One region of the Amphibacillus indicireducens genome, then DNA from elsewhere that is predicted to be linked to it. Evidence: riboswitches for the same ligand, from Rfam matches in the RefSeq annotation. Region 1 holds a riboswitch; each other region holds the start of a gene.
What was found. A riboswitch is a leader RNA that binds a small molecule or an ion and turns the genes downstream of it on or off. The one in region 1 is predicted to bind S-adenosylmethionine.

Region 1 (7,408 bases):
TTTGTTCGTGGATCGTAGTGATCAGACAATGTTCCACGCCCAGAGCGTTCAATTTTTACATCATATAAACCATTATTGTCTAAGATCCGTCGTGCAACTTGTAAACCAGTAATCTGTGCACCCGACTGGACTCTAGAAAATCGCTCAAAATTATTTTGCACATTTGCTTGCGCCCACATCGCTATTCCAAACGCAACCATAATTAATAAATACATTGCATCAATGCCCATTATAGGATAAAACATTAAGCATCCCTTCCTTTACAGATCTTTATTTTTTTAACAACCTGCGCATCAATACCTTGTTCAGATAACGTATCGGCAAGTTGACTCATAATTGATGGTTTTTTAAACTTAAAAGAAATCGATTGTCCCTGATTTAATTGAATAGTTGACTGATAATTACTCAAATGTAGTCACCTCAGTTTATATGTTTGTCTCTATTATAGCCATCGATTATGAACTGAATGTGAACTATAAGCATTTTTTCAAAAAAAATTGGTTAATTTAATGGTAACCGGATAAAGAATGTCGTGCCAATCCCTTTTTGACTGACAACTTCAATCGTTCCATTATGAATGGTGATGATTTTCTTCGCAATCGATAAACCTAATCCATTGCCAGTCCGATACTCTGAACGTGATTGATCAACTTTATAAAAGCGATCAAAAATGTATGGAATTTCATCATGATCGATTCCAATTCCTGTATCATTAATTCGAATCACTAAACCGTCTTCATCTTTATAAAATGAAATATAAAGCGCTCCATTTTCACGGTTATATTTGATCGCATTAACAATTAAATTAAGCCAAACTTGCTCCATTAAATCTTGATCAGCATGAATATATGCTTGACTTAAATCAAGTTCCACATCGATGTTTTTATCGCGCCATAATGGTTCAGTTGACAAAATGACACGTCTGATTTGTTCGTCTAAGCGATAATTTTCAAGTTTAATTAAATCCTTTTCAGCATCTAATGAAGCCAGTTTTAATAAATTATTTGAAAGTCGTGATAATCGATCAACTTCTTGATAAATGATGTCTAAATATTCTTGTTGGTTTTCTTCAGGTACGAGACCATCTTTTAATGCACGAGCGTAACCTTTAATTGATGTCAGTGGTGACTGCATTTCATGCGAGACATTGCTAACAAATTGCTTCCTGACCTCATCCATATTGCCTAAAGCTTTGGCAAGATCATTAAAACTGCGCATCAATCGACCGAGTTCATCTTGACGGTCAGTTGATAATCGGATCGAGAAATCACCCGTTGCCAGCTCTTCACTCGCTTTAGTAATCGAACGAATACTATCAACAAAATAGCGCGAAATAAGTAAAATGAATAAACTACCAATTAATAAAACTAACAATAATGATTGTACCGTTAATCGTTTTGTATCAGTCAATGTACTAGTGATATCAATTTTTAAAAATAAAGCATCCGCCACCGTAGTACTAGGCAGTCTTGTACCAATATATCTGACTGCTTCTCTCCGCTTAGGTGTAAATGAAATCACTTCATTTGGCTCTAACGTTTCCAGACGCTCAATCATTTCAGTCGTGATAAAATCAGTATCAACACCTTCGATAACAGATTGTCCATCTAGATTGATTAACACAGGTTGAATCCCATACTCAGAAAAAAGTTCAAGTAATTCAGCTATATTTTCATGATCGACTAGCTCTAATAAACCTTCAAAATAACTTGAATTTCGTACCATTTCCCGATCAAAAATAACCTCTTCTTGAATAAATAAAGACGTAATTAAATAAGAAGTGATAATACTTAGAATAACACCAGCAACAAATGTGATCGAAAATTTCCAATATAGACTTTTACGCACTTAATTCACATCCTCAAGCCGATAGCCGAGCCCTCTTACTGTCGTTATCGTCAATTCATCAAAGCGGCTTAATTTTTCCCGTAATCGTTTAATATGAACATCTACAGTCCGCTCATCGCCTTCATAATCAAAACCCCAAATTTTCTCAACTAACTGCGCTCGGGTAAAAATACGACCAGGTTCAAATGATAATTCTAGTAAAAGTTCACATTCCTTACGTTTTAGTTCAACAGTCATTTCTTCATTAGCAACGGTCAGACGATCAAGATCGATTTCAATTGTTCCAAGCCTATTTCGTCTCTCAACATTAATATTATAACGTTTAAGCAATGCCTTCACCCGAAGCACCAATTCGATTGGATCAAATGGTTTAACTAAGTAGTCATCTGTCCCAGCTTCAAAACCCGTTACTTTATCCTGAGAAGCCCCTTTAGCTGTCACCATCAAAATAGGAATCTCATAATAACTCCTTATTTCTTTCGTTAATTCAATCCCATCCAATTTCGGCATCATCACATCAACAATTGCCAAATCAATCGGTTCTTGTTCAAGTTTCTCAATTGCTTCAAGACCGTTCCGAGCTTCAATCACATCAAAATATTCCTTTTTTAAGTACAAAGAAATCAATTGACGAATATGGTCATCATCATCAACAACTAATATTACCGCCATTATTTTCACACCTTTTTTATCAAAAACTCTCCTACGAACTGATCGATAGGACAGCTAGTCATTTGCTCTTTAAGCTTATCACGTCTGATTTTAAAGTGCTATTAATTTCATGTAACAGACTCATTCAGCCGTAATTTATTGTTCAAACTTCTTTAATTATCATTAAGATGTTATGATTAAAATCATTGAAATGAATCGAAAGGTAGATAAGCAATTGAAATATAGATTTAAACTAATGAGTCTCATCTTCTTGTCACTAACTTTTTTGATCGGGTGTGACATCGGTGAAGAAATTATGGAACAAACAGATCAAGCGATTGAAATTGCTTCTTCTTTTGTTGATCACCTTAATCAGGGGGAGTTTACTGAAGCCACTTAATTGTTTGACCGAAAAATTAAGGAAGAACTTCCAGCAGAAGCACTATCTGAAACTTGGGAACAAATAACTGATCAATTTGGCACGTATATTGGCAATGAGTATAAAGAAATAAAAAGCTTAGCTCAATATCAAGTCATCGTCTTAGACGCTACATTTACTGAAAATAATGTCACATTTGAAATTAGCTTTGATCAAAATAATCAGATTGCAGGCTTCTCAATTCATTAGAAAATTATAACCCCAATCACTCACACTAGAGCGGTTGGGGTTATTAAATGTGTTCAGTTTTTTTTGGTAGTCGAATCGTTTTCATTTTAATAAAAAAGTAATAGTGCTTATATAAAGCAAGTCCAACCATCATCACTCTTACCCACAGTAAATCGACGATAAAAAAGGAATAGATAATACATGCATCTGCAATCAAGTTAATCCGAATCTTTTCCTTTAAAGTTAGCCCTTTTTTTTCACGAAAGGCAACAACGAATCTTTCATATGCTTTTGTCCTTTTAAACCAATCTTCAACCCGTTTAGAACTTTTCGCAAAACAGTAAGATGAGATAAAAAAAAGGGCAAGCCCGGAAGAACTGGTAAGACTAGAGCAGCTATCCCAATTCCAAACGAGATAAAACCGGGAATAATAAAGAAAATACTCCTTAGCCGTCTAATTTCCATCACCTTCCCTCTCTTTTCATTCAAATAAGCATAGCAGAGAATTTTAATCTGTTCAAATGACAAAGCTTATTATTTTTTCTTGTCGCATCCTCTAAAACACCCATTCAACTCAGTTTACGCCTATTTTTTCAGAATATAACTTAATTTGAAACGAAAAAGGAAAACCAAGAATACAATACAACGATAATATAAGTTGGATTACTTGAGGTGACATAAATGGAGCATAACCAAACAGAACTTGATGATGAGCAAAAAAAAGGATGATCAAATTCAGGAACTTAACCAAAAAATTGCAGTCTCACTATGGGTTCAATTTATTGTCAATTTGCAGAAGCTATCTATTTATCACAATTAGAAAAGCTCCAACCAGATTCAAGTGGAGAATTGAAAAATTTAGTTGGACAATGGGTCATGACAGTCGGTCAAGCACTTGAAGCAATCGGACAAACGACACAAAGCTTAACAAACGAAGAAAAACAACAAATCGATGCACAAATACAGGGCATTCAAGGTGATGCACTACAAGCGCTTGGTTCTGCTTTACAATTTGTTGGCGGCAAAGAGATGCTGATTGATTACTTAAAAGAGAACATAGATGGCGATATCAGTTAAATATTTTCATTTCAAACTTTATTATAGCAATCAAAAACACGACTCTATTTAAGAATCGTGTTTTTCAGTTACTTCATTAATGATCATTGAAAAATCTACTTACTTCTCAACAACAACTTTTGCTGTAACTAAGTCAACTGCATTAGCAATTGTATCTCCAACAGGACAATGCGCTTCGATATGTCGCTTATATGCTTCGAGTTTTTCTTGATCAGAATCTGATTCAATATGAAACGTTGATCGAATCGTTTGAAAACCTGGGCGAACATCTGACTTCCCGAAGAAGCCATCAAGATCAATGTCTCCCTCTAATTCAACCCAAAAGTTTTTTAACTCAACGTCAAATTTCTCAGCATAAGTTCTTGCGACTATCGCCTGACAGCCACCTAATGCAGACAAGAGTAATTCAACTGGATTCATGCCTTTATCTGTTCCACCTAAATTTTCCGGTTCATCTATTATCACCTTGTGTTGACGTGCTTCAGCCAACACCTCAACTTGTTCCTTCAAAAATGTTTTAGCCTTAATTGTCGTTACTGCCATCTTGATCGCTCCCTTTGAATGATTTTTTTATTTAAAAACTCTCCTTCGGTTAATTTGCCTGAAGATGAATTTTTTATCCACGAATGATGATTGAATAACAAAAAACCCTTTTCCGATTGGAGAAGGGTTTCAAAAAGTGAGTGTAAGTCTACCTTTGTTCACCTTCCCATATTTAGAATCGATTGGATTCTTCTGAAATTGGCACCTTACATACTCATGCGGTTGCCGAGAGCTCATCGGGTCAGTCCCTCCCCCTCTCTAGATAAGAAGTTGTTATTCATATTAAGTTAATAGGCTTAATTATAGTTAAGGCACATTGCTAAAGTCAAGTAATTTTTTAAATTTTCAAATAAATTAACTTTAAACTAATGTATTGGGTTCATTTCATCTGGACATGCTAACAAAAAAGGGCGTGATTAGATGAATAGAACCATTTATAGTTTACTGACAATCAGTTACATCGTACTATTCATATGGGGCATTCGCCTGTTCCGTAAACAAAAACAAGTTGACTCTTCAATTGTTTTATTGTTCGTGATTTTCGGATTAATTTATGACAACTTAGTTCTTAGTGTTGGTCGTTTTATTGGTGAAGGTCAATTATTAGAAAATTTATCTTATCTTCGTTTTTGGCTTCATACTTTATTTACACCATTACTAATTATTTTTGTTTGGCAAATTAGTAAGAACTTACGTTTAAAATGGGCAAATAGCGAAATCTCAAAGGTCACAATTTTTCTACTCACACTTGGATTGATCATCTATCAATGGTATCAATCAATTAGACAACTTAAACTCGAAGTAAACTGGGAACGAGATGTCCTACTCTATGAAAATATCGTTGAACAAAAGATACCATTTATGGTACTAATCACAACAGCTATTGTCGGTTGGGTTGGAATCTTGTTGTGGAAACATCAAAAGTTTTATTGGCTTTTTGTTGGAACAGCGATTATGATTTTCGGAAGCATTTTAACAATTTGGTTGAAAAATGTACCGATCATGAATCTATTTGAATTACTTTTTATTGTTAGTTTATTATTGACAAAAAAATTTCAACTTAGAAGAACAGCTTCACCCTTCACCTAAAAATTAGTTACTAAATTTCCCCCTTTGATAGGGGGATTTTTGTTAATATCACTAACTTTAAACTAGATTTATGCGATCCATTTTACATATCTGTTTTGGTTGCTTTATAATAATGACAAGGAAGAACACGGTTAGACAATTTTTTTCTAGAAAAGGGGCACTCTAATGAAAAATAAAATAAAAATCGGCATTGTTGGCTTTGGTAATCTTGGCAAAGGGGCCGTTGAAGCGATCAATGCGACAGATGATCTTGAGTTAGTTGCCGTATTTACACGGCGAAATCCAGAAGATTTACAAATTAATCAGCCAAATGTGAAAGCATTACATGTTGATGATGCTGCTGATTATCAGGATCAAATCGATGTGATGCTACTCTGTGGTGGCTCAGCAACTGATTTACCAGAACAAACACCAAAATTTGCTCAACTCTTTAACACAGTTGATAGTTATGATAACCATGGTGAAATTCCGGAATTTTATCAAGCAGTTGATCAAGTTGCTCGTAAAAGTAAAACAACGGCAATTATTTCAGTTGGCTGGGATCCAGGATTATTTTCGACAAACCGAGTGATCGCTGATGCGATTTTACCGAATGGAGAAAATTATACTTTTTGGGGTAAAGGCTTAAGTCAAGGCCACTCTGATGCTGTTCGTCGAGTTAACGGTGTTAAAAACGGTGTTCAATATACGATTCCATCTGAAGATGCGATTGAAAAAGTGAGAAGTGGAAGCAATCCGTCGCTAGAAACAGCTGAAAAGCACAACCGAATTTGCTACGTTGTTGCGGAGGAAGGCGCAGATCAAGCAACAATTGAACATGACATTAAAATGATGCCTAACTACTTTGCAGATTACAACACTGAAGTCCATTTTATTACTGAAGAAGAACTTGCCCGCGATCACTCGAAAGCACCCCACGGTGGCTTTGTGATTCGCGGTGGCCAAACAGGGGCAAACAATAAACAAATTTATGAGTTTTCGTTAAAACTTGATAGCAATCCAGAATTTACAGCAAGTGTTCTAGTTGCCTATGCGCGGGCAGCTTACCGCTTAAATCAAGATCAACAATATGGGGCAAAAACGGTCTTTGATGTCGCACCAAGCTATCTTTCACCACGCTCTTCTCATGATTTAAGACGTAATTTTTTATAAAATAAATGCTGAGGCACTTCAATTATTTTTGAAGTGCCTCTTTTTTGTTTGACAGCAGAAATATTTTGTTATATAATTATCTTGAATTCGAGATAATATTATAAATAATAAAGTAATTTATCTAGATAATAATTATTGAACTTACTAAATTAACTCCATCGACGAATCAAAGTAAATCGTTATCATGATTATGGAAAGTGTAAAGCAAGATTATTGTTAGCCGGTCGATGTATTTATAGCTTGATTCAGATATGCTTAATAAAAAATTTTAATCGGAGTGTGGAAAATGAGTAAAAAAACAGCTGGGATCCACCATATTACTGCAATTGTTGGCCATCCACAGGAGAATACAGATTTTTATGCAGGTATTTTAGGATTAAGATTGGTCAAAAAAACGGTCAACTTCGATGACCCAGGAACGTACCATTTATATTTCGGCAA
Region 2 (7,408 bases), on a different contig from region 1:
CTGATCCTCGGTAGCTTGATCTCAGGTTTTTGTCTAGATAAATTTGATTTCAAGTTAATTGGCGCAATTGGTTTATTCGCGACTGGGTTTATTTTATTGGGCTACCTGCTGACTGATGCACAATTGCTTCATTTTTTTCATGGATTAGCTAGTGGGTTGCTATTACCTGTACCATTTGTTTATCTAGCTAAACTTAAGCACGATACAACCAAGCATCGCTTGATTTTATTTTCATGTCTAAGTATTGCACTTGCGCTTATAGTTGGATCGGTGCTTGGTTTAATGATTGAGCCGAAATTTAGTCAGAATTATGTCGTTGTGCCACTAGGTATTTTAATGATTATCGCTGCAGTTTTAGTTTTGGTACTTTTGCCGTCTGAGTCAAAAGTCACCGAGGAAAACAGGACACTTTCAGCAACGTTAAATCTAGTTAAAAGTTTATTAAATGAACAACAGATCGGTTTCGCTTATGGAGGGGCACTATTGTTCATGTTTGTGAATGGAGCGCTTGCGTATTTGTTGCCGGTAAAAATTGACGCGCTAGGTTATGACAATCATTTATTTCTGCTTTTGTTGGTTACAGTTGCACTTGTAAGTAGTTTAATTTATGTATTGCCAATCAACCGACTTGATCAGCGGTTTTCAAAATCACTATTAATGACTGTCGGCGTTTTGATTCAAGCAATTTGTCTATTTCTACTTGGAGTTTTTAAGCTGAAAACGTTACTATTTATCGTGATCATTCTATACGGGATCGGGTTCGCTGCTGTTTTGTCCTCGATTTTAACCCTAGTTGTTGACGGTTCTGTTCAAGCAAATCGAGGAATCGCTTATGGTCTGTTAGCTTGCTTCAGTACATTTGGTCTGATTTTTGGTGTCTTTATCCCAGCATTTTTTCCAACGTTATTCACATCATTTTTCATTAGTGGACTTGTTTTAACACTTTGCTCGGCTTATCTATTCGCTTCGATAAAATTAAATCAAGGCGCATCGAGTTGAAGATGCGCTTTGACCCCTGGTTTTTGCTTAGCTAAACATTTAAAATTGGTTGTTGTCATTCTGATAAGTTTGAAATATAACTATCTAAATTATTAAAATTTTCAAAAGAATATTTAAAATTCTGAAAAACAGTTGACTTTATTTATTATCCGTATATAATTGGTTTTACATATTTTTTTAAAAACTAAATAGTTTGTCATTTTCTTATCCAGAGAGATGGAGGGACTAGGCCCTATGATATCTCGGCAACAGATTCGTCATGAATACTGTGCCAATTCCTACAAGTGCTGAATGCATTTGAAAGATGAGAAAGGGCGGTTTCTTATATATTCTGAGAATCCCTTCTTTTCATCACACGAAAAGAAGGGATTTTTTGTTGCTGAGTGATAAATAAGTGTTTAAGTAGGGGAGAGTTAATTGATTACTCAACTTTCGCAGATCAAAATGTGCAAGTATACGTTGGTATGGTAAGAAAGATGGACTGTTCTCTATCCATATTGACTTTATTTGTACACGCGGGAAATTTAATCACAGGTCCTTAGTTTGAGAGTTAATTCGTTCCGAAAAGCAACAGGTTCGCTTTTCACGGGGATGTTACAGGCTCAATTATTAATAATGAGGTTGCAGGGCAAGCAGGTTTTGATCTTGCTGAAGATCCTATTTTCCGGGAGTCAGGAGAAGATGAAAGTGTTTATCCATATATAAATCTAATCGCAGCTAAAGCGGAAGATAAAGATAATGAAGTGTACAAAAAAATTGTTGAGCTTTATCAAGAACCTGATATTGAGGAAGTAATCTCCAAGGACACGAATGGAGGCTCTTATATTATTAAACTATCAGATGAAGAGATTGAGAAGTTATTTGAAGATTTAAAGCAAGGTGAATAATTTTTTAAAAATCATAAGGAGGATTTTAAAATGACAGTTGTTAATGGTGTAAAAGAGCGTTTGTTTCAGTCGATTGATGAGGGTAAAGCGTTGTATGTTGAAACGAGTCACAAAATTCATGATAATCCTGAAATCGGGAATGAGGAGTATTTTGCATGTGATTTGCATAGTGAAAATTTAGTTAATGCTGGTTTTGAAGTTGAAAAAGGTGTTGCTGGTCACGAAACTGCCTTTTATGCAGTGAGGGAAAGTGGTAAGCCAGGTCCAACCATTGCATATCTAGCGGAATATGATGCATTGCCTGGTTTAGGTCATGCTTGTGGACATAATATTATTGGGACGCTTAGTGTCGCGGCTGCGATTGCGTTAGGTGAATTGATTGATGATACGGGCGGGAGAGTCGTTGTGTTAGGGACACCCGCAGAAGAAGGCGGTCCAAATGGTAGTGCAAAAGGGAGTTTTGCTGATCAAGGGTTTTTAAAAGATGTTGATGTGGCACTTATGCTTCATCCGGGTGGTAAAACAGGATTAACCCCCGAATCACTTGCGGTTGATCCGCTTGATTTTAAGTTTTATGGTAAGCCTGCACACGCTTCTGGTGCACCACATCTAGGGGTCAATGCGTTAGATGCGGTCATTCAATTGTTTAATGGCATTAGTGCACTGCGCCAGCAACTACCGGACGATGTTCGAATTCATGGTATTATTACTCATGGTGGCGATGCACCGAATATTATTCCTGAATTCGCATCTGCTCGCTTTTACATTCGAGCAGAGTCATGGAAAAAGACAGAGGAAACTGCTGAAAGGGTACGGGCGATTGCAAAAGGGGCTGCACTTGCAACGGGAGCAAGAGTCGTCATTGAACGATTCCAAAATGTAGTAAAAGACTTAGTTCCTACACCTGTTTTAGATCAAGTTTTAGCCGAAGAACTAACGGCAGTTGGTGAAAACGTTATTGTGGAGAAGCGAAAAGGAAAAGGTTCAACAGATGCAGGTAATATTAGTTATGAAGTCCCGACAGCCCATGGTGGCATTAAAATTGGTCCAGATGATTTAGCGGGTCATACGGTTGAATTTAGAGAAGCGGCTAAATCAGAGCAAGGTGATCAAGCGATTATTACTGGTGCTAAAGCACTTGCATTAACTGGTTATCGGTTACTAACAGATCAAAAGTTATTAGAGAAAGTTAAACAAGACCATCAGCAAGCACTGAAGCAAAAGCGGTCTTTATCTTAAGCTGAACAATGAAAAATAGGTGTTGCTTTTTCCTTAATGAACTGCCCTTGTTTTTTTGACAAGAGGCAGTTCATAGTAGGATTCGCAACACCTATTCTATTTAATAATTATACAAGTTCGGCTTGTTGTTTATTGAGAAAATTAGTCAAGATATTATCTAAGCTTGGTCCATCGACTTCATTTAAATCGTAATGAATTCGAGCAGTCGGCTTATTAATTTTAATTACACGTGATAAATCGATCGGCGTTCCAATAATCACTGCATCACAATCAGTATTGTTAATTGTTGCTTCTAAATCTTTCAACTGTTTCTCACCATAACCCATCGCTGGGACTAGGTTTTCAATGTGTGGATATTTAGCGAATGTTTCTTTTAAACTTCCAACAAGATATGGCGACGGGTCAACAATTTCTGCCGCCCCAAGCCGTTGGGCTGCAACTGTTCCAGCACCAATTTTCATTTCACCGTGAGTGAGTGTCGGTCCATCTTCAACGATTAGAACCCGCTTTCCTTTAATCAGTTCTGGTTGATCGACCGTTATTGTCGATTCAGCTTTTACGATCAGACTACTTGGATTTGCCGTTTTGATATTATTTTCAACAATTTTAATCGCTTCAGCTGTTGCACTATCGACCTTATTAATAATTGCAACATCAGTTGTTCTTAAACATACTTCGCCAGGATAGTATTGAAGCTCATGTCCTGGGCGGTGTGGGTCTAAGACGGTAATTGCCAAATCTGGTTTATAGAATGAAAAATCGTTATTTCCACCATCCCAAACAATCACATCACAGCCATCTGGATCATTTTCTGCTGCAGTTAAAATCGCTTCATAATCAACGCCTGCGTAAACGATATTACCTCTTGATACGTGTGGTTCATACTCTTCCATTTCTTCAATTGTACAGTGATGTTTTTTTAAATCTTCAATCGTGGCAAACCGTTGAACACGTTGCGCTGCTAAGTCACCATAAGGCATCGGGTGTCTAATTGCTACAACTTTTAGACCTTGTGCCATTAGCGTCTCAATAATCTTTCTCGATGTTTGGCTTTTACCTGTTCCAGTCCGAACAGCCGTGACTGAGATGACTGGTTTATTGCTTTTTAACATCGTCTGATTTGGACCGAGTAGTTTGAAGTCAGCGCCTGCTGAGTTAACAATCGCTCCAATTCCCATCACATCTTGGTAGCTAATATCACTAAATGAGAAGACACATTCATCAACTTTGAATTTTTTAATTAAATCTGGTAATTGTCCTTGTGCAAATATTGGAATCCCCTCAGGGTACAAGTCTCCAGCTAATTCTTTTGGATACTCTCGTCCATCTATATCAGGAATTTGTGCCGCTGTAAAAGCAACAACATTATAATTAGCATCATTTCGATAATACGTATTAAAATTATGAAAGTCCCTACCTGCCGCACCAATAATGATCACATTTTTTCTCTTCACTGGAATCTCCTCTGTCCGTTTTACTAACTATTATAATTATACTTCATAGTGAATAATTATTCAACAATTATTTCGAGAAAATATTGTTATAATAAAATTAGGAAAGAAATAAGTTTATTAATAAAGGAACGATATGGAGGGAACTATGAAAAGATCATTATGTAAGTCATCAACGGATCAGGTTTTTGCCGGAGTATGTGGTGGAATCGCTGAATACTTAGGTATTTCTTCGCTTGCAGTCAGGTTGCTTTTTATTTTTGTTTCACCATCGATCATCCTTTACATTATTTTAGCTTTATACTTGCCTGAATATTAAATCGATTTGTTAAAAAAAGTGTCAGCGCGACGTTTTCGTCATTAAGTGCTGACGCTTTTTATTTTGTTAATCTATCCCCTTAACTGTGAAAAGTTGAACTAAGGTTAACGATTAGACGCTAAGATGATTTATCGAATCTAATGCAATCAATTTTTCAACTAATCCTCATATTAAGACATCGGAAATAGCCTCGGTCTGATGTGCTAATCAAATTTAATTCAAAACTTAAGTATTAGTTCCTAGACAAGAGCCATATTAATTCTATTTTTGTTATAATAAAGTAAGATAAACACATTTAGGAGCTGAGATTATGTCATTTTTCAAAAATGCATTCAATATCCTGACAGAAAGAAGAGATATTAAAGAGCCAATTGTTTTTAAAGGTATTGATGAAAGTAATTTGATGATTGACCATTTGACGCAGTTATCAACTAGTAAGGATACAACTATTGATCTAAAAAAAGTAAACGAACATTTAAAGTTATTTTCGATCGGTCACTCAGGAGAAAAAAGTGTCATGTTTGAATTACAGCATTCGATGATTCCTTCAATTATTTTGCATGACCTCTATTTAGAAGTTGGAGAATATACAGCTCAATTAGATTTTGTAGTGATTACACATAAGTTTATTCTTGTTATTGAAGTAAAGAAGTTAGTAGGTGATATTGAACTAACTGAAAGAGAAGAGTTTATACGAGTGATTCGAAGAAATAATCGGATTGTTCGCAAGGAAGGTATGTATAGTCCGGTTAATCAGGCAGAAAGGCATGTCGCTACTCTAGAGAAACTATTAAAAGACAAGGGACTGATTAAACGTTGTCCAGTATACTATGTCGTCACTTTTGCGAATCCGAAAACGATTATAGACATATCAAAAAAAGCCTCAAAACAATTAAAGTCTAGTATTATTCGCCATGATCAAATTAAATCATTTTTAGCTGAAAAATTAACGCAAGAATCACCAGTGTATATGTTAGATCACAAGTTACATCAAATTGCAGAGGTATTAAAAGAAAATGCTCAAGAAAAACAAATTAATCTGGAATCATATTATATTGAAGTTAAAGAAAATCCAAAGGACAAAATTATTATTACGGAAGAAAAATTATCCGATGATGAACTAAGAGAGAAATTAACTAAATATCGATTGGAGAAATCAAGAGCGCTTGAGATCAAGCCATTCTATATTTTTACTAATAAAACCTTGGATGGTTTAATAACTGAGCGACCAAAGACAATTGAAATGTTGTTAAAGGTTGAAGGGATTGGTCCCAAAAAAGCCAAAGACTATGGAGAAGAAATTTTGGCAATTATCAATCAAAATTAAAAAAGTGTCAGCACTAAAAACATAGTGCTGACACTTTTATTTTGTTAACCTAGTCCTCATGCTATCAACAAATCAAGCTAGAGATTATGGTTGCGGGTTAATCTATCCCCTTAACGATGAAAAGTAGAACTAAGGTCAACGATTAGACGCTAAGATGATTTATCGAATCTAATGCAATCAACTTTTTAACTAATCCTCATATTAAGACACCGGAAATAGCCTCGGTTTGATGTGCTAATCAAATTTAATCATTTTTTCGAAAAGATGTATAGTATAGTTATTGTATCAATCAGTTTTTGACGGACAGAAGGGTTTTGAAAGGTGGGGCGAATTTGAAAATATTACTTGTAGAAGATGATAAAACAATTGCGTCAGGTTTGGAGTATTCATTACAACAGGATGGGTATCAGGTGGTTATTTGTTATGATGTGGAATCGGCTAAAAAAGTAATCACAGCTGATTTGGAGCATTTTTCATTATGTCTGTTTGATTTATCGCTTCCAGATGGGAGTGGCTACGAGTTGTGCCAAATTGTCAAGGCGCGGGCTGATATACCGGTGATCTTTTTAACGGCTATGGATGAAGAAGTGAGTGTTGTGATGGGGCTTGATATGGGAGCGGACGATTATATTACGAAGCCATTTCGGGTTCGGGAGTTATTATCAAGGATTAAATCTGTCTTGAGACGTTATCAAAAGCGGGTACAAACGAATATAGTCAACATCTCCAATGTTCAAATTAATACGCTTGAAGGGAAAGTATATAAAAACGGTGATGAGTTAACATTAACGGCTTTAGAGTATCGTTTGCTGCTTATTTTCGCGAATCATTTAGGACAGGTTCTTTCAAGAAATCAATTGTTGGAACAGATTTGGGATGTGGCGGGTGACTTTGTTAACGACAATACCTTAACGGTTTATATTAAACGCTTGCGGGAGAAGTTGGAGGATGATCCACAAAAACCAACGATTATAAAAACAGTCCGAGGTCTGGGATATAGGGTAGGTGATTAATGTGCTGCGCAATCGAGAAATACGTGTTTTGTTTATTGCGATTATAGTGATTAGTATAACCATGATCACGTGTGTAGCATGGCTTCCTAAATCTGCTCTTATTGCGGTGATCATAGCGTCAATTTTAATTTTGATTGCTGTTTTCACATTCACATTTTGGCGATATCGTGAAA
Region 3 (7,408 bases), on a different contig from region 1:
CTGATCGCCCGCAACGACAATATTCTTCGGACGAATGCCACCATCTTCACGAGCAAACGGTGAGTCAAGCACCCAACGAACAGCATCATCAAGTGTTGGCTTGATTGTTGGTTCTGTATCAGTTGCTTTTGCGATTGCTTGATCCAAGTCAGCAACAATATCATCAAAGCTCTCCAAACCAACAGATAAACGAATGAGTGATTCAGATACACCACTCGCTTTTAATCCTTCCGCGTCAAGCTGTTGGTGTGTTGTTGAAGCTGGATGAATGATTAATGATTTTGCATCGCCAACGTTGGCAACGTGAGAGAACAATTCAATGTTATCAATCACTTTTCGACCAACTTCACGACCACCTTTCACACCAAAGGTAATAATTGAACCATACGTATCAATTAAATATTTTTTCGCTAACTCATGAGAAGGATGTGACTCTAGACCTGGATAATTGACCCACTCAACTTCTGGATGGTTAACTAAATATTGAGCAACCTTTTCAGTATTTTCTGAATGTCGCTTCACTCTTAAATTAAGTGTCTCAAGTCCTTGTAAGAAATAAAAGGCATTTTGTGGACTTAGAGCTGGACCGATATCACGCAATAATTGAACGCGTAATTTCAAAGCAAAAGCAGCTGGACCTACATCTGTACCAAATCGAACACCGTGGTATGACTCATCTGGTTCAGTGAAACCAGGGAACCGTCCGTTAGTCCAATCGAAACGACCAGCATCAACAACAATTCCACCAATTGACGTACCATGACCACCAATCCATTTTGTTGCAGAGTGAATCACGACATCTGCACCCCATTTAATTGGTTTAGCGCCATAAGGTGAAGCAAATGTATTATCAATTAGTAATGGAATGCCATTTTCATGTGCGATATCAGCAACTGCCTCAATATCAAATACATGTAAAGAAGGGTTCGTAATCGTCTCAGCAAAAATCGCTTTCGTCTTATCCGTGATCGCAGCTCTGAAGTTCTCTGGATCTGTTCCATCAACAAACACAACATTGATGCCATACTTAGGTAAAGTTTGCTTAAATAAATTATAAGTTCCACCATAAAGATTACTATCGGTAATGATTTCATCGCCTGTACCGGCAATATTAAAAATCGCTAACGTAATTGCTGACATTCCTGAAGCAGTAGCCACTGCACCAACACCATCTTCTAAAAGCGCCACACGCTGCTCAAATGCATCAAGCGTCGGGTTCATAATCCGCGAATAAATATTACCCGGCTCAGCTAAAGCGAACAAATTTTGCGCATGCTCCGTATCACGAAACACGTAAGAAGTAGTTTGGTAGATCGGTACAGCACGCGATTGAGTTGTCGGATCAACCTGTTGTCCCCCATGAATTAATTGCGTTTCTACACCAGTCGAGCGAAAATTACTTTTTGTCATTTTGAATCTCCTCCTCTAATTGTGTATGTATAACTTTATTTATTAGAAAACTTGGCATTCGCCAAGCCTTTAGGCGAATGCTTTAGTTGCACTTATGTAGTAAGAAAGTTGTTATACTTTCTTATCTACCAAAAAAACCTCTCCTTAGGTAAGAAGAGGTTTGCGGTGTCTTAGCCTCGTCTTATCTGCCAGATTAATAATCTGTAGGATTTAGCACCTTTCTTTCACGTAGGTTGCCGGGCTTCACAGGGCCTATTCCCTCAGCCACTCTTGATAAGCGCTATACATATTATTAAGGATTATAGAGTAGATTTTCTCATCCGTCAAGTGATTTTTTAAAAAATTTAAACTATTTAGACAAATTAACATTTATTTAACCCAATGCATAAATTAATTGAAGATAGGAGTGTGAGGAAAATGACCGAACATGATCAGGACTTTATGAAAATCGCCCGCGACTGGGTCAAAAAAATGGATAGCCTATTTCAGCGCTATCCCGATGACAGTTTGCTTGCATCGATCGACCAATTTTTTCAAAACAGACAAATTCCCACTTATGTTAAAAACACCGATCAGGAATGGATTGTCACATATCAATTACCCGGCATCAGCAAAGACCGAATCCAACTCTTAATTAGAGACAACCGACTAATCGTCCGCGTCACAGAAGACAAACACCAAGAAATAAAAGACGACCAAAGAGATTACTACCAATCAAAACAATTCCATCGCGCTCGCGAAAGCATCATCAACCTTCCAGGCACGATTATCCCATCAACATTACAAGCAGATTTTCAGCAAGGCTTACTTAAAGTAAAAGCCAAGAAACAAGTGATTAAAAAAAGAGACCTATCAATTGATTAGTCAAAAATTCACCCACTCAATTGGGTGATTCGCTTTTGATTTACGTCCTTACGGCGATCAAAAGCGTTTTTTTCTTTAAAACAAATGAAAATAGTGAACATTTATTGAGTGGTGTGGTATATTATGTATGAATAGTGATGGGAGGAGAAATACATTGGGGATTACTGAACTTATTTTTATTTTTAACTTTCTCTTAGTCATTGTGTTGGTGTTTCTTGAACACAGAAATCCAACCTCGACTTGGGCTTGGATTCTTGTCATTACGTTTGTACCGATTTTTGGTTTTTTCCTCTATTTAGTTTTTGGCCGAAAACTGAGTCGAAAAAAGCTGTTTATTTGGGATAACAAAAGTAAATTAGGCGTCAAAAAAGCAGTCGAAAATCAACTGCAATTACTTGATGAAGGAAGTTTTCCAATCCGGGAGCTTTACCAAGATAATATCGATTTATTTTACTTACATCTACGCAACAACGATGCAATCTTGACTCAAGAAAATGACGTCGAGATTTTTAATGATGGACAGGCAAAGTTTGATCAGCTGATCAAGGATTTAGTTGCGGCAGAGGACCACATTCATATTCAATATTACATCTATCGAGATGATAACTTAGGCCGAAAAATTGCCGATGTTCTAAAGCTGAAAGCCAAGGAAGGCGTATCCGTTCGCTTTTTGTATGATGATTTTGGCTCACGAAAATTGAGTCAACAATTTATTTGGGAATTGAAAAAAGCGGGTGTCATCGTTGAGGCATTTTTCCCGTCATTAATTCCAAAAGTCAATTTTAAGATTAACTACCGAAATCATCGTAAAGTCGTTGTGATTGATGGGAAAATTGGCTATATCGGTGGATTTAATGTCGGCGATGAGTATCTCGGAAAAGTTAAGAAGTACGGATACTGGCGCGACACACATTTACGGATCGTCGGGGAATCCGTCCGTAGCATCCAAACTCGCTTTATTTTAGACTGGAATCAAGCATCGAAGCACCAACTGATCCTCTATGATTCAGCCTATTATCGAGCAGAACCACAAGGAAACGTCGGAATGCAAATTGTTTCAAGTGGCCCGGACTCAGACTGGGAGCAAATCAAATATGGTTACATCAAATTGTTGATGGAAGCGGAAGACTATGTTTACATTCAGACACCATACTTTATCCCAGACGAAAGTCTTGCCGACGCCGTAAAAATCGCTGCCCTATCCGGCATCGATGTCCGAATTATGATCCCGAATAAACCAGACCACCCATTCGTTTACTGGGCGACATATTCCTATATTGGCAACATGCTCGAAGCTGGCGCAAAAGTTTATATTTATCAAAATGGCTTCCTCCACGCCAAAACAATTATGGTCGATGGAAAAATCGCCTCAGTCGGAACCGCAAACATCGACGTCCGAAGCTTCCGATTGAACTTTGAGGTCAACGCCTTTCTCTACAGCGAAGAAGTCACTCAACGCCTGCTTGCACACTTTGAAGAGGATATGTCAAAATCTGATCTACTCACATTAGAAGCATACCAACAAAGATCGCTCTGGATAAAAATCAAAGAATCAATCGCCCGATTGATTTCACCAATTTTATAAAAAACTCACCACAACAGATGGAGCAACTAAGTTTGCTTCATCTGTTTTAGCTTGAGAGAGGAACAAGTGCACATTTCAACTAAGTTGTGCACAAATCATTGAACTTGTGCATATTTCAGTTAAGATGTGCATAAATCACCGAATTTGTGCATATTTCAGCCAAGATGTGCACAAATCACCGAACTTGTGCATATTTCAGCTAAGATGTGCATAAATCACCGAACTTGTGCACATTTCAGCTAAGATGTGCATAAATCACCGAACTTGTGCATATTTCAGTTAAGATGTGCACATTCATCGAATTCGTCTGTATTTTCTCTAACTTGTCTGCAATTTCCTCAATCAAATGATTAATTATAAAATTTGTTCGAATAACGTGTCTGTATTATACTAGCAAGAGAAGCGGGGGATCGTTAGATGGAGATTTTAGCAATTGAAAACTTAACTAAGACGTATGGAGAAAAAACGTTATTTAATCAACTATCTTTTTCAATCCAAAATCGCGATCGCATTGGAATTGTTGGTGTGAATGGGACGGGGAAGTCGACGCTGTTAAAGGTGATTGCCGGAATAGAGGATCGTGATCATGGGGCACTCAACCATGCGCGTGATTTTAAGATTGCCTATTTATCACAAGAGCCAAATCTGAACCATGACCGAACAGTGTTGGCTGAGATTTTTGCTGGTGAATCAGAAGTGATGACGATTCTTCGTGAGTATGAACAAGCGTTGTTCAACTTAGGTAAAAATCCAACCGATCCAGATGCACAAGTAGCGTTTACAAAGATGCAAACAAAAATGGATCAACAGGACGCGTGGGATGCTGCGACGACGGCAAAAACAATTTTGACGAAATTGGGAATTGATCAATTTGATCAAAAAATCAACACTTTATCTGGAGGACAACAGAAACGAGTCGCCTTAGCAAAAGCGCTCGTCCAGCCAGCACATCTGCTGATTCTTGATGAGCCGACGAACCACCTAGATCACGAGTCAATTGAGTGGTTGGAGAAATTTTTACCGACTTATCAAGGGGCGGTTATGCTCGTGACGCACGATCGGTATTTTCTCAATCGGGTGACAACGAAAATTTATGAGCTTGATCTCGGTCAGCTCTATCAATATACTGGAAATTATGAAACATACTTAACAAAAAAAGCAGAACGACTCGAATTAGCAAAGCAAGATGAACAGAAGCACGCCAATGTGTTGAGAAGTGAAATGGCCTGGCTCAAACGAGGGGCACGTGCTCGCTCGACTAAACAAAAAGCTAGAATTGAGCGGATTGGTGAGATGCAAACAAAAACGTTCGCGACAGATCAATCGGAGCTCGAATTCGGTGTTGGTTCAACACGATTAGGAAAAAAAGTGCTCGAATTGCACAACATTTCAAAAAGCTACGATGCGAACAAATTAATCACTGATTTCTCATTTTTAATCAAACCTGGTGACCGAATCGGGATTGTCGGTGCGAATGGTACCGGTAAATCGACGTTACTGAACCTGATTGCCGAACGAATCACTCCTGATCAAGGAGAAATTGAAACAGGTCCAACCGTTAAATTTGGCTATTACCAACAAGATCATAGCGACATGGACGAAAACCTGAAAATCATCGAGTACATTAGAGAAACTGCGGAAGTTATTCATACCGAAAAAAATGAAACGATCACGGCAGAGCAAATGCTCGAACGCTTTTTATTCCCGCGTTCGCAACAGTGGACATATATTCGCCGACTTTCAGGTGGGGAAAAGCGTCGACTTTATTTATTAAAAGTATTGATGGAAGAGCCGAATGTTTTACTACTTGATGAGCCGACCAACGATTTAGATACACATACGTTAGCGATTCTTGAAGACTATTTGGATAGCTTCCCCGGTGTCGTAATTACCGTTTCCCACGATCGTTATTTCCTCGATCGTGTAGTGGAACAACTACTCGTCTTTAAGGAGTCGGGAACAATCGAACCTTTTTACGGCAACTATAGTGAGTTTTTAGCAAAACAAACGGAACCAAAAAGTGAGCCTGCCGAGGAAAAGTCGAAGCCTGTCCCATCGCGTCCGAAGAAACGGCGTTTGTCTTATCAGGAGCAGAAGGAGTGGGCGACGATTGAGGATGAGATTGAGGCGTTGGAGGAAGCGATTGAGGTTGAGAAAGAGGCGGTAATTGAAGCTGGGGCGGATGCTGATGCGGTGCATAAGCATTATGATCGTCAGCTTGAATTGGAGGATGAGCTTGAGGTAAAGATGGAGCGTTGGGAAGAGTTGTCGTTGATTGTCGAAGCAATTGAGCAGGAATAAGATATTTCATAAACCGAAATAAGTGATGTATAATAGAATGAGATTAAAAATTGGAGGGTTTACAAATGGCAGATGTAAAATTACAAGAAAAGTATGCTGAGCTGGCCTTGAGAACGGGTGTTAACTTGCAAAAAGGTCAAGCGTTGATGGTCAATTCATCGATTGAGGGGATTGAGTTTACTCGAATCGTCGTCCGTAAAGCGTATGAACTAGGGGCAAAAAGTGTCTTAATTAACTGGCAAGATGATGAGATTTCATTACTGAAGTATCAAAATGAATCGGAAGCAGTGTTGACGGATGTCCGTCCGTGGCAAGTTGATAAGTACTTAGACTTTGCCAAAGATGGTGGGGCGTTATTATCAATTCGTTCAACAAATCCAGATTTACTGAAAGATGTTGACGCGAAGAAGGTTGCGGCAGCTTCGAAAGCAAGTGCTGAGGCAATGAAGGAATTTAGACAATATACGATGAACGATCGAATTGCGTGGTCAATTATTTCAATCCCAACAGGCGATTGGTCACAAAAAATCTTCCCAGGTTTAGAAGCGGAAGAAGCGAAAGAAAAGCTTTGGGAACAAATTTTCAAAATCGTTCGTGTCGATCAAGAAGACCCGATCAAAGCATGGGACGAGCATAATCAAACACTGAAAAATGCCCACGCAATTTTAAACGAGAAAAAGTATCAGGCCTTAATTTTCAAAGCACCAGGTACAGATATTACGTTTGGCTTGCCAAAAGGGCATATTTGGAAAGGTGGCGGCGCTTATACGACAGATGGTCTGCATTTCAACCCGAACATGCCGACAGAGGAAGTCTTTACAGTCCCGCATAAATATGAGGTGAACGGTGTAGTCAGCAATACAAAACCACTTGTTTATAATGGGAATACGATTGATCATTTCAGCTTAACGTTTAAAGATGGACAAGTTGTTGATTTTGAAGCGGAGCAAGGTTATGATACGCTGAAAAATTTACTTGAAACGGATGAAGGTGCCAAACGTCTAGGTGAGTTAGCGCTCGTTCCAGACGCATCACCAATTTCACAGTCTGGCTTAATTTTCTATAATACATTGTATGATGAAAATGCATCATGCCACGTTGCGTTAGGAAAAGCTTATCCGACGAATTTAGCAGGTGGCTCAGACATGTCTGAAGAAGAGCTCGATCAGCACGGCGTGAACGACAGCTTAACACACGTTGACTTTATGATCGGTTCAGCCGAGTTGGACATTGACGGGATTTTACCTG
Region 4 (7,408 bases), on a different contig from region 1:
AATAGAGATGGAGTGGATCGACGCGACCAACTGAGGCCGCATGTCCTGCCGTTACATCATCTTCATCAATTAACAGGATCGGGTTTGCATCACCACGAGCATCCTTATTTAGCATCAAGACACGAGATTCTTGCTCTGCATTTGCCTTCGTTGCACCATGTTCGATTTTTCCAATCCCATGGAAAATTGCAGTTGCACGATCTTTCATCACGCCATGCTGTAAAATCAGGCCGTCTGATGCTTTACCATAATTAACTGTTTTAGCAGTAAAGTTTTGTGTTTGATCGCCACGACCAACCGAAACAGCTTTAGCGTAGCAGAAAGAATTATCACCTAATAGATGCGTAACATTTTCTGACAGCGTGTTGCCATCATTCATTTGACCAAGTGCCCATTTAATTTCAGCATCACGATCAGCCATGCCACGTCGATTAATATAAGCTGTTGTCCCATATGCAAAATGATCAACTGAACCATATGAGATTGACGCGTTATCTTTTGCAAAAACTTCTGCAACCACGTTCGCAACTGTTTTTGTTTCTTGATGGTCAGACAAGTAATTTTCAACATAGGTCACTTGACTATTTTCTTCTGCGACGATAATCACGTGGTTAAATAAAGCTAAGTCTTTATCTTCTTGCCAAAAAATCGCTTGTACAGGTGTCTCAATGACGACATTTTTCGGTACATATAAGAAAACTCCACCATTCATTAATGCCGCATGAACAGCTGTTAATTTATGCTCATCTACACTGACAGCTTCATTCATATAATACTTCTGAACTAAGTCTGCGTGTTCTTGCATCGCTGTAAAGATATCGGTAAAAATAACACCCTGATCTTTTAAATCAGCTGATAAAGCTTGGTAACTATTAAATTGATTACGCAAAATCACTAAGTTTTGCTCATCTAATTCTAAATTAACAAACTTTTTAATATGATCTGGGAGATCGACTAGAGCAGAGATTTTTTTAGCTTCTCCTTGGTGTGAAAACGTCGAAAAGTCCCAACGAGTAATCTTTGTTTTATCAGGCTTTGGCATCTCAAGCTTGTCTGCTTGTTTCAATGCGTCAGCGCGAAGTGTCTTCATCCAATCAGGTTCATTATTCTGTTGTGAATATTTTTCAATATAATCTGTCGTGTAGCCTGCCAACATTTCTACTGACATACAATCTCTCCTCTCCTTTAAGCGTCGTGACCAACTGTTTCATCTTCAATTCCTAACTCAGCTTTAATCCACTCATAACCTTCAGCCTCTAAACGTTCAACTAATTCTGCGCCCCCAGACTTAACGACACGCCCTTGCATCATGACATGAACAAAGTCAGGTGTCACATAGTTGAGTAGACGTTGGTAGTGAGTAATAATTAAGCAACCGAAAGCATCACTTCTTAGTTTATTGATTCCTTTAGAAACAACTTTCAATGCATCAATATCAAGTCCTGAGTCAATTTCATCTAAAATACCGATTTTAGGTTTAATCAACATTAATTGAAGAATCTCATTTCGTTTCTTCTCTCCACCTGAGAATCCTTCATTTAAATAACGCTGTGCCATATTTGTATCAATATCTAAAAAGTCCATTGTCTTATCCATCTCTTTGATGAATTTCATTAATGGAATTTCATCGCCTTCTTCACGGTGTGCATTAATAGCTGAACGCAAAAATTCAGATGTCGTTACACCACTAATTTCACTTGGATATTGCATCCCTAAAAATAAGCCAGCTTTTGCTCGCTCATCAACTTCCATTTCTAGCACATCTTCTCCATCCATTAGGATTGAGCCTTTTGTTACTTCATAGTTAGGGTGTCCCATAATTGCAGATGCTAGTGTTGATTTCCCAGTCCCGTTAGGTCCCATAATTGCATGGAATTCGCCACCTTTAACCGTTAAGTTTACCCCTTTTAAAATTTCTTTACCTTCAATTTCTACATGAAGATCTTTAATTTCTAAAGTTGATCCTGCCATCAGCTATACCTCCAAAAGTATTTTTTATTTTAAAGAATAGTAATTAATACCATTCCTAGTTTATTCTCATTACAATCTTATACTATTTAAAATCTAATATCAAGATTAACAACTGAGACTAAACCTCTTTCCACACCGAATCGTATAGAAAGTTTTTGTGTCACTATCTTAACATATTATCGTACTAAAGGCGAAGTGAATTGAGCCAAAATTGTGAAAACAATCTTACGAAATAAAAAGCCCCTTTTATCTAGTTAAAAGGGGCTTTTAAATCTGTGATTCTATTCTCAATCACTGAAGTTAATTGAGCACGATTAATTTAATTGTTGCCTATCGGAATGATTTCTCCACCGTACTGTTGATTAATAAAATCAACAACAACATCAGATTGTAAAATTTCAACAAGCTTTAGTAAATTTTCATTATCTTTATCTTCTGCACGTGCAACGACAATATTGACATATTGAGAATCATCGCCTTCAAAGAATAGCGCATCCTCAGCTGGAGACAAGTCAGCTTCAATTGCATAGTTGGCATTGATCGCGATTAATTTATCTGCTTCATTCTCATATGCCTCAACTAAAAATTCAGGATTCACATCTGGTGAAAATGTTAAGTCATATGGATTATCAACTATATCATCGACTGTTGCTGTTGTTTTTTCAGCGTCTTCAGCTAAAGTAATAAAACCATTTGCTTCAAACAATGATAAGATACGACCATGATCTGGTTCACTTCGACTAATGATCACTTCAGTACCTGGTACAATTTCATCAATACTTGAGATTTCTTTTGAATAGACACCAATCGGTTCAACGTGAACGCCACCAAGATCGACTAAATCATAGCCCTTACTGCTAATTTCACTTGCTAAATATGGACCATGTTGGAAGAAGTTCGCATCCAATTCGCCACGAGATAAATCTTCGTTTGGCAGTGCGTAATCTGTGTACGTTTCTATCACAAGTTCAATACCTTCATCTTTTAAAACATCAACGATTTCTTCAAGAATCTCACCGTGTGGCACACTTGTTGCCCCAACTTTGATCACATTACTCTCACTCTCTGAATCTGAACCTGAATCCCCACCACATGCAACTAAAAATAGACTTGCGACGATAAAAATAATGGCTAATAATCTTTTTCTCATTGTTATCTCCCCTTATTGTTTTTTTATATTAACGTTTATCAATTTTGTTGGTAATCAGATCGCCAATGAATTGAAAAACGAAAACGATAATAATTATGAACACTGTACAAACAAAGACAATATCAAAATCACGTCTGGTAAAGCCATAATAATAAGCATAATCGCCTAATCCACCTGCACCGATCATCCCAGCAACAGCGGTATAGCCAATTAAGGCGATCGTCGTGACCGTTATCCCTGACACGAGAGCAGGCATTGCTTCCTTCAAGAGCACTTTAAAAATAACTGTTGATACTTTTGCCCCCATCGACTCAGCTGCTTCAATCACACCCTTATCAACTTCCCTCAATGCGATCTCAACTAAGCGAGCATAAAAAGGAGCTGCTCCAATGATAAGTGCTGGTAAGGCTGCGTTTGATCCTCTAAATGTTCCAAATAAAAATGTTGTAAATGGCAATAGTAAAATAATTAAAATTGCAAATGGGATTGCTCTAAAAATATTGACAATTGCAGCAACAATAAAATGAAGCTGTTTATTTTCCCATAGTCCATCTGGTGATGTCAAATAAAGGACAAGCCCCAAAATTAACCCAAGAATTAATGTCCCAATCATAGCAATGATCGTCATATATAGTGTTTCACCACTTGCTACAACTAAATCAAGCCAATCAACATTTGGAAATAACTCAGCCATGCTTGATCACCTCCACTTTCACGGTGGTCGATTGAATATAAGTAATTGCTTCATCAACGAGCTGATCATCACCTGTGATATGAACGTATAATGAACCATACGGACCTGCTTGCGTTTGCTTAATGTTGCCTTGCAAAATGTTCAATTCGATCGCAAACTTTTTGGCAACCTGGCTAATCAATGATTGATTCGTCGATTCACCAATAAACTGCAGTTTTAATAGTTTACCAGTCGACACGGATTGCAGTAACGTCTCATCAGTCACTTCTTCATCAGGTTTACCCATCACCTGTTCAACAAATCTTTTCGTTACTTGATGGCTTGGGTTTGAAAATAAATCTAACACTGCACCTTGTTCAACAATCCGACCATTTTCCATTACAGCAACATTGTGGCAAATCTTTTGGATCACATGCATCTCATGCGTAATCAGAATAATTGTTAGACCTAGTTTTTTATTAATATCAACGAGCAGTGATAAGATCGAATCAGTCGTTTCCGGATCTAAGGCAGATGTCGCCTCATCACACAGTAGTAGCTTAGGTCGATTCGCTAATGCACGAGCGATTCCTACACGCTGCTTTTGTCCACCGCTTAATTGTGACGGATAAGCAGCTTCTTTTCCAGTTAGCCCAACGAGATCAATCAATTGTTTGACACGCTCATTTCGTTCCGCTTTTTCAACACCAGCAATCTCTAGTGGAAATGCAATATTCTCACTGACGGTTCTCGACCACAATAAATTAAAATGTTGAAAAATCATTCCGATATCTTGTCGTTTTATTCTTAAATCCTTTTTGTTTAACGTTGTCATTTCTTCACCACCAACAGTAATCGATCCACTAGTTGGTTCTTCTAGACGATTAATTAAACGGACAAATGTGCTTTTTCCTGCCCCACTATAGCCAATCACACCGAAAATCTCACCAGCTTTGATCGTTAGATTGATTTGATCAACGGCATCAATCTGTTCCATCCCCAATTTAAATCGCTTTGACAGTTGGCTTATTTTAATCATTTGACTCCCCCGCTCTATAAAAAATCCTAACAAAAAACGTCTTTCTGTTTTTGAAAGAACAGAAAGACGTTTATCTCTATAATAGTCTTCTTGCTCTCTCATCTACCAAAGTTTTCACTTTGCAGGAATTGGCACCATTTTAAACTTTAACAGTTTAACGGTTGCCGGGTTTCATCGGGCCAGTCCCTCCACCACTCTTAATAAGAGTATCTCGGATTTAATTATCTGTAATCATAGCACTTGATTAGTGCGGTGTCAATTATTTTTTTAAATATATTCACCATGCTATACTATATTTTAATTCTGATCATAAAAAGGTGAAAAAATGAAAGCGCCAAAATTCAGCTTATCCTATCTAGACAAACAAGGAGATTATAGCTTAGAAGATGATTTAGGGAAAGTAATTGTCTTAACATTTTGGACATCATGGTGTCCAGCTTGTGGAGTCGATTTACCACTGAAAGAAAAATTTTATCAAGTAGCAGATCCTGAAAAAATTAAATTTCTTACAATTAATGTTGTCGGTAGAGAACGTGACCCAAGTGATGGAGTTCGTTTTTATCGTGACTTCTTAACTCAACCTTCCTTAGTCGATCGAGGGTTAGAAACGTATCGAGCTTATAATTGCCAGGGGGTACCAACAACCGTGATCATTAATCAAACTGGTGAGATCGTGGAACAATTAACAGATCAAGCGAAACCGATCAAAATTATTGAAGCCATTCGTCCTTTTATTTAATTAAATTAGTTTATAAATCGCTTAATCATTCGATCGGATAAGCTGTATGAGACCACTATATTTAATGGTAAAATAAGCAGTAATGTCAGCACATCTGTCACAATCGACCAAGAGACAATCCCTTTATTGATAATCCGTCTAAAGATAAAAAAGAAAATAAAAAATAGTGCCACTGTTAAAATAAGCTTTAAAATCAAGTGTTTTTTTTCCAACTTAATTACTCCTATCTGAATTGTTAGCTGACTCAGTTATCGATTCAAATTTACATAATATTCAGTGAATCACTCGTGCAGCTAACAAATTTTTTCGTAGTTAAGTGATGTAATGATCGTAGCACCTTTTAAAATACGTGCCAACCGGTCTAATTCTATCTAAATAACTACAAAAAAGAGGCATTGACGTAAAGACTTAGCTTGAGCATTGTGACTCAATCTGTCTCTTCTGTCAATACCACTTTTAGGTATTACTATTATTATTCTTGATCAATGAACCCTTGATATCGTTCAGCTGTTAGGAGTTGATCAAGTTCTTCTTCATTAGTTGCTTCCACGACAATTAACCAACCATTCTCATATGGTGATTCATTAACTAGCTCAGGACTATCCTCGAGCTCTTCATTGACTTCAACAACGACTAATGAAATAGGTGCATATAACTCTGAAACGGTTTTAACCGATTCGACACTACCGAATGTGTCAGTAGCAGCTAGTTGATCACCGACATCTGGCAGTTCAACAAAAACGATGTCTCCGAGCTCATCTTGAGCATGTTCTGTAATACCAACTCTAAACTTGTCGTCCTCTTGCTTAACCCATACATGTTCATTAGAATACTTTAAACCGCTTGGTACACTCATTATGATAGCCTCCTTTTTTATTTCCAACTCTGTTCAAACTGATCTTCTTTAAATCCTAACGTTACCTTTTCACCATCAAAAGCCAGTGGACGTTTGATTAACATACCATCTGATGCTAGCAGATTAACCTTTTCTTCATCGGTCATTTCTGCTAACTTATCTTTTAACTGAAGTTCCCGATATTTCTGACCACTTGTATTAAAAAATCGCTTAATCGGTAATTCACTTTTTTCGATCATTGTTGCTAATTGTTCCGCACTTGGTGTTTGTTTAACAATGTCAACGTCGTTATAACTGACCTGATTTTGATCAAGCCACTTTTTCGCCTTACGACATGTACTACATTTTGGATAACAATAAAAATCAAGCAATACATTCACTCCTTCGTTATCGATCACTAACTACAGTATAAAATGATTGCTACATTTTGGCTAGCAAACTGCTTGAAAATGATTTGTGCCGATTATTTGAAAAGTCATCTAACCTCCTGCACAAAACGTAATCATTCCTATTTACAAACTCAGCCAAATACGCTAAAATCATTAATGATTAGTATGACACAACAAAGATCATTTTATAATTACTATAATGGATGAATAGTTTTTGAAACATATACCCGTGATTTTCGCTCTTGGTGGACGCTTTCCGCGGGGATGGCCACCCAGAGTGCAAATCACAGCGCTAGCACCAACAAAATTATGCATGTTTTTACGCATCTATGTCATTATGAAATCCATCTACCTATCAAGTATATAATTAACCAATTCTATAAAGAATGGAGTCTGTGATCTATGAAAGGTCCAATTGTCGAAATTAAAAATCTATCGTACGCTTACGAGGATAAGATTGCCTTGCACGACATCCATATTGATATTCACGAAGGGGCATTTTTAGGCTTAATCGGTCCAAACGGTGGCGGTAAAACAACACTGATTAAATTATTGCTCGGTCTAATCACCCCACAGCAAGGTTCAATTCGC

Region 2: another riboswitch for S-adenosylmethionine. It lies ahead of ABD814_RS12285 (MetQ/NlpA family ABC transporter substrate-binding protein); the one in region 1 lies ahead of ABD814_RS05030 (OsmC family protein).
Region 3: another riboswitch for S-adenosylmethionine. It lies ahead of ABD814_RS11950 (O-acetylhomoserine aminocarboxypropyltransferase/cysteine synthase family protein); the one in region 1 lies ahead of ABD814_RS05030 (OsmC family protein).
Region 4: another riboswitch for S-adenosylmethionine. It lies ahead of ABD814_RS06220 (methionine ABC transporter ATP-binding protein); the one in region 1 lies ahead of ABD814_RS05030 (OsmC family protein).

What each region holds. Positions count from the first base shown of each region.
Region 1 is NZ_BAABDL010000051.1:37,010-44,417, forward strand. Features, by position in the region: gene ABD814_RS04985 (zinc metallopeptidase) at 1-245, opposite strand, end outside; gene ABD814_RS04990 (hypothetical protein) at 245-409, opposite strand; gene ABD814_RS04995 (sensor histidine kinase) at 502-1,848, opposite strand; gene ABD814_RS05000 (response regulator transcription factor) at 1,849-2,520, opposite strand; gene ABD814_RS05005 (hypothetical protein) at 2,771-2,899, shown strand; gene ABD814_RS05010 (DUF3887 domain-containing protein) at 2,900-3,127, shown strand; gene ABD814_RS05015 (YbaN family protein) at 3,171-3,458, opposite strand; gene ABD814_RS05020 (YbaN family protein) at 3,350-3,571, opposite strand; gene ABD814_RS05025 (DUF6944 family repetitive protein) at 3,875-4,183, shown strand; gene ABD814_RS05030 (OsmC family protein) at 4,283-4,726, opposite strand; SAM riboswitch class I at 4,890-4,995, opposite strand; gene ABD814_RS05035 (hypothetical protein) at 5,147-5,815, shown strand; gene ABD814_RS05040 (diaminopimelate dehydrogenase) at 5,981-6,967, shown strand; gene ABD814_RS05045 (ring-cleaving dioxygenase) at 7,254-7,408, shown strand, end outside.
Region 2 is NZ_BAABDL010000139.1:287-7,694, forward strand. Features, by position in the region: gene ABD814_RS12280 (MFS transporter) at 1-999, shown strand, start outside; SAM riboswitch class I at 1,201-1,310, shown strand; partial or broken gene ABD814_RS12285 (MetQ/NlpA family ABC transporter substrate-binding protein) at 1,602-1,886, shown strand; gene ABD814_RS12290 (M20 family metallopeptidase) at 1,917-3,125, shown strand; gene ABD814_RS12295 (cyclic 2,3-diphosphoglycerate synthase) at 3,233-4,579, opposite strand; gene ABD814_RS12300 (PspC domain-containing protein) at 4,725-4,895, shown strand; gene ABD814_RS12305 (NERD domain-containing protein) at 5,206-6,222, shown strand; gene ABD814_RS12310 (response regulator transcription factor) at 6,555-7,235, shown strand; gene ABD814_RS12315 (sensor histidine kinase) at 7,237-7,408, shown strand, end outside.
Region 3 is NZ_BAABDL010000131.1:18,159-25,566, reverse strand. Features, by position in the region: gene ABD814_RS11950 (O-acetylhomoserine aminocarboxypropyltransferase/cysteine synthase family protein) at 1-1,410, opposite strand, end outside; SAM riboswitch class I at 1,589-1,690, opposite strand; gene ABD814_RS11945 (Hsp20/alpha crystallin family protein) at 1,828-2,274, shown strand; gene cls (cardiolipin synthase) at 2,429-3,859, shown strand; gene ABD814_RS11935 (ABC-F family ATP-binding cassette domain-containing protein) at 4,277-6,160, shown strand; gene ABD814_RS11930 (aminopeptidase) at 6,226-7,408, shown strand, end outside.
Region 4 is NZ_BAABDL010000067.1:36,805-44,212, reverse strand. Features, by position in the region: gene sufD (Fe-S cluster assembly protein SufD) at 1-1,168, opposite strand, end outside; gene sufC (Fe-S cluster assembly ATPase SufC) at 1,186-1,971, opposite strand; gene ABD814_RS06230 (MetQ/NlpA family ABC transporter substrate-binding protein) at 2,291-3,121, opposite strand; gene ABD814_RS06225 (methionine ABC transporter permease) at 3,150-3,815, opposite strand; gene ABD814_RS06220 (methionine ABC transporter ATP-binding protein) at 3,808-4,833, opposite strand; SAM riboswitch class I at 4,929-5,040, opposite strand; gene ABD814_RS06215 (TlpA family protein disulfide reductase) at 5,159-5,572, shown strand; gene ABD814_RS06210 (hypothetical protein) at 5,578-5,784, opposite strand; gene gcvH (glycine cleavage system protein GcvH) at 6,045-6,428, opposite strand; gene ABD814_RS06200 (arsenate reductase family protein) at 6,446-6,799, opposite strand; gene ABD814_RS06195 (metal ABC transporter ATP-binding protein) at 7,220-7,408, shown strand, end outside.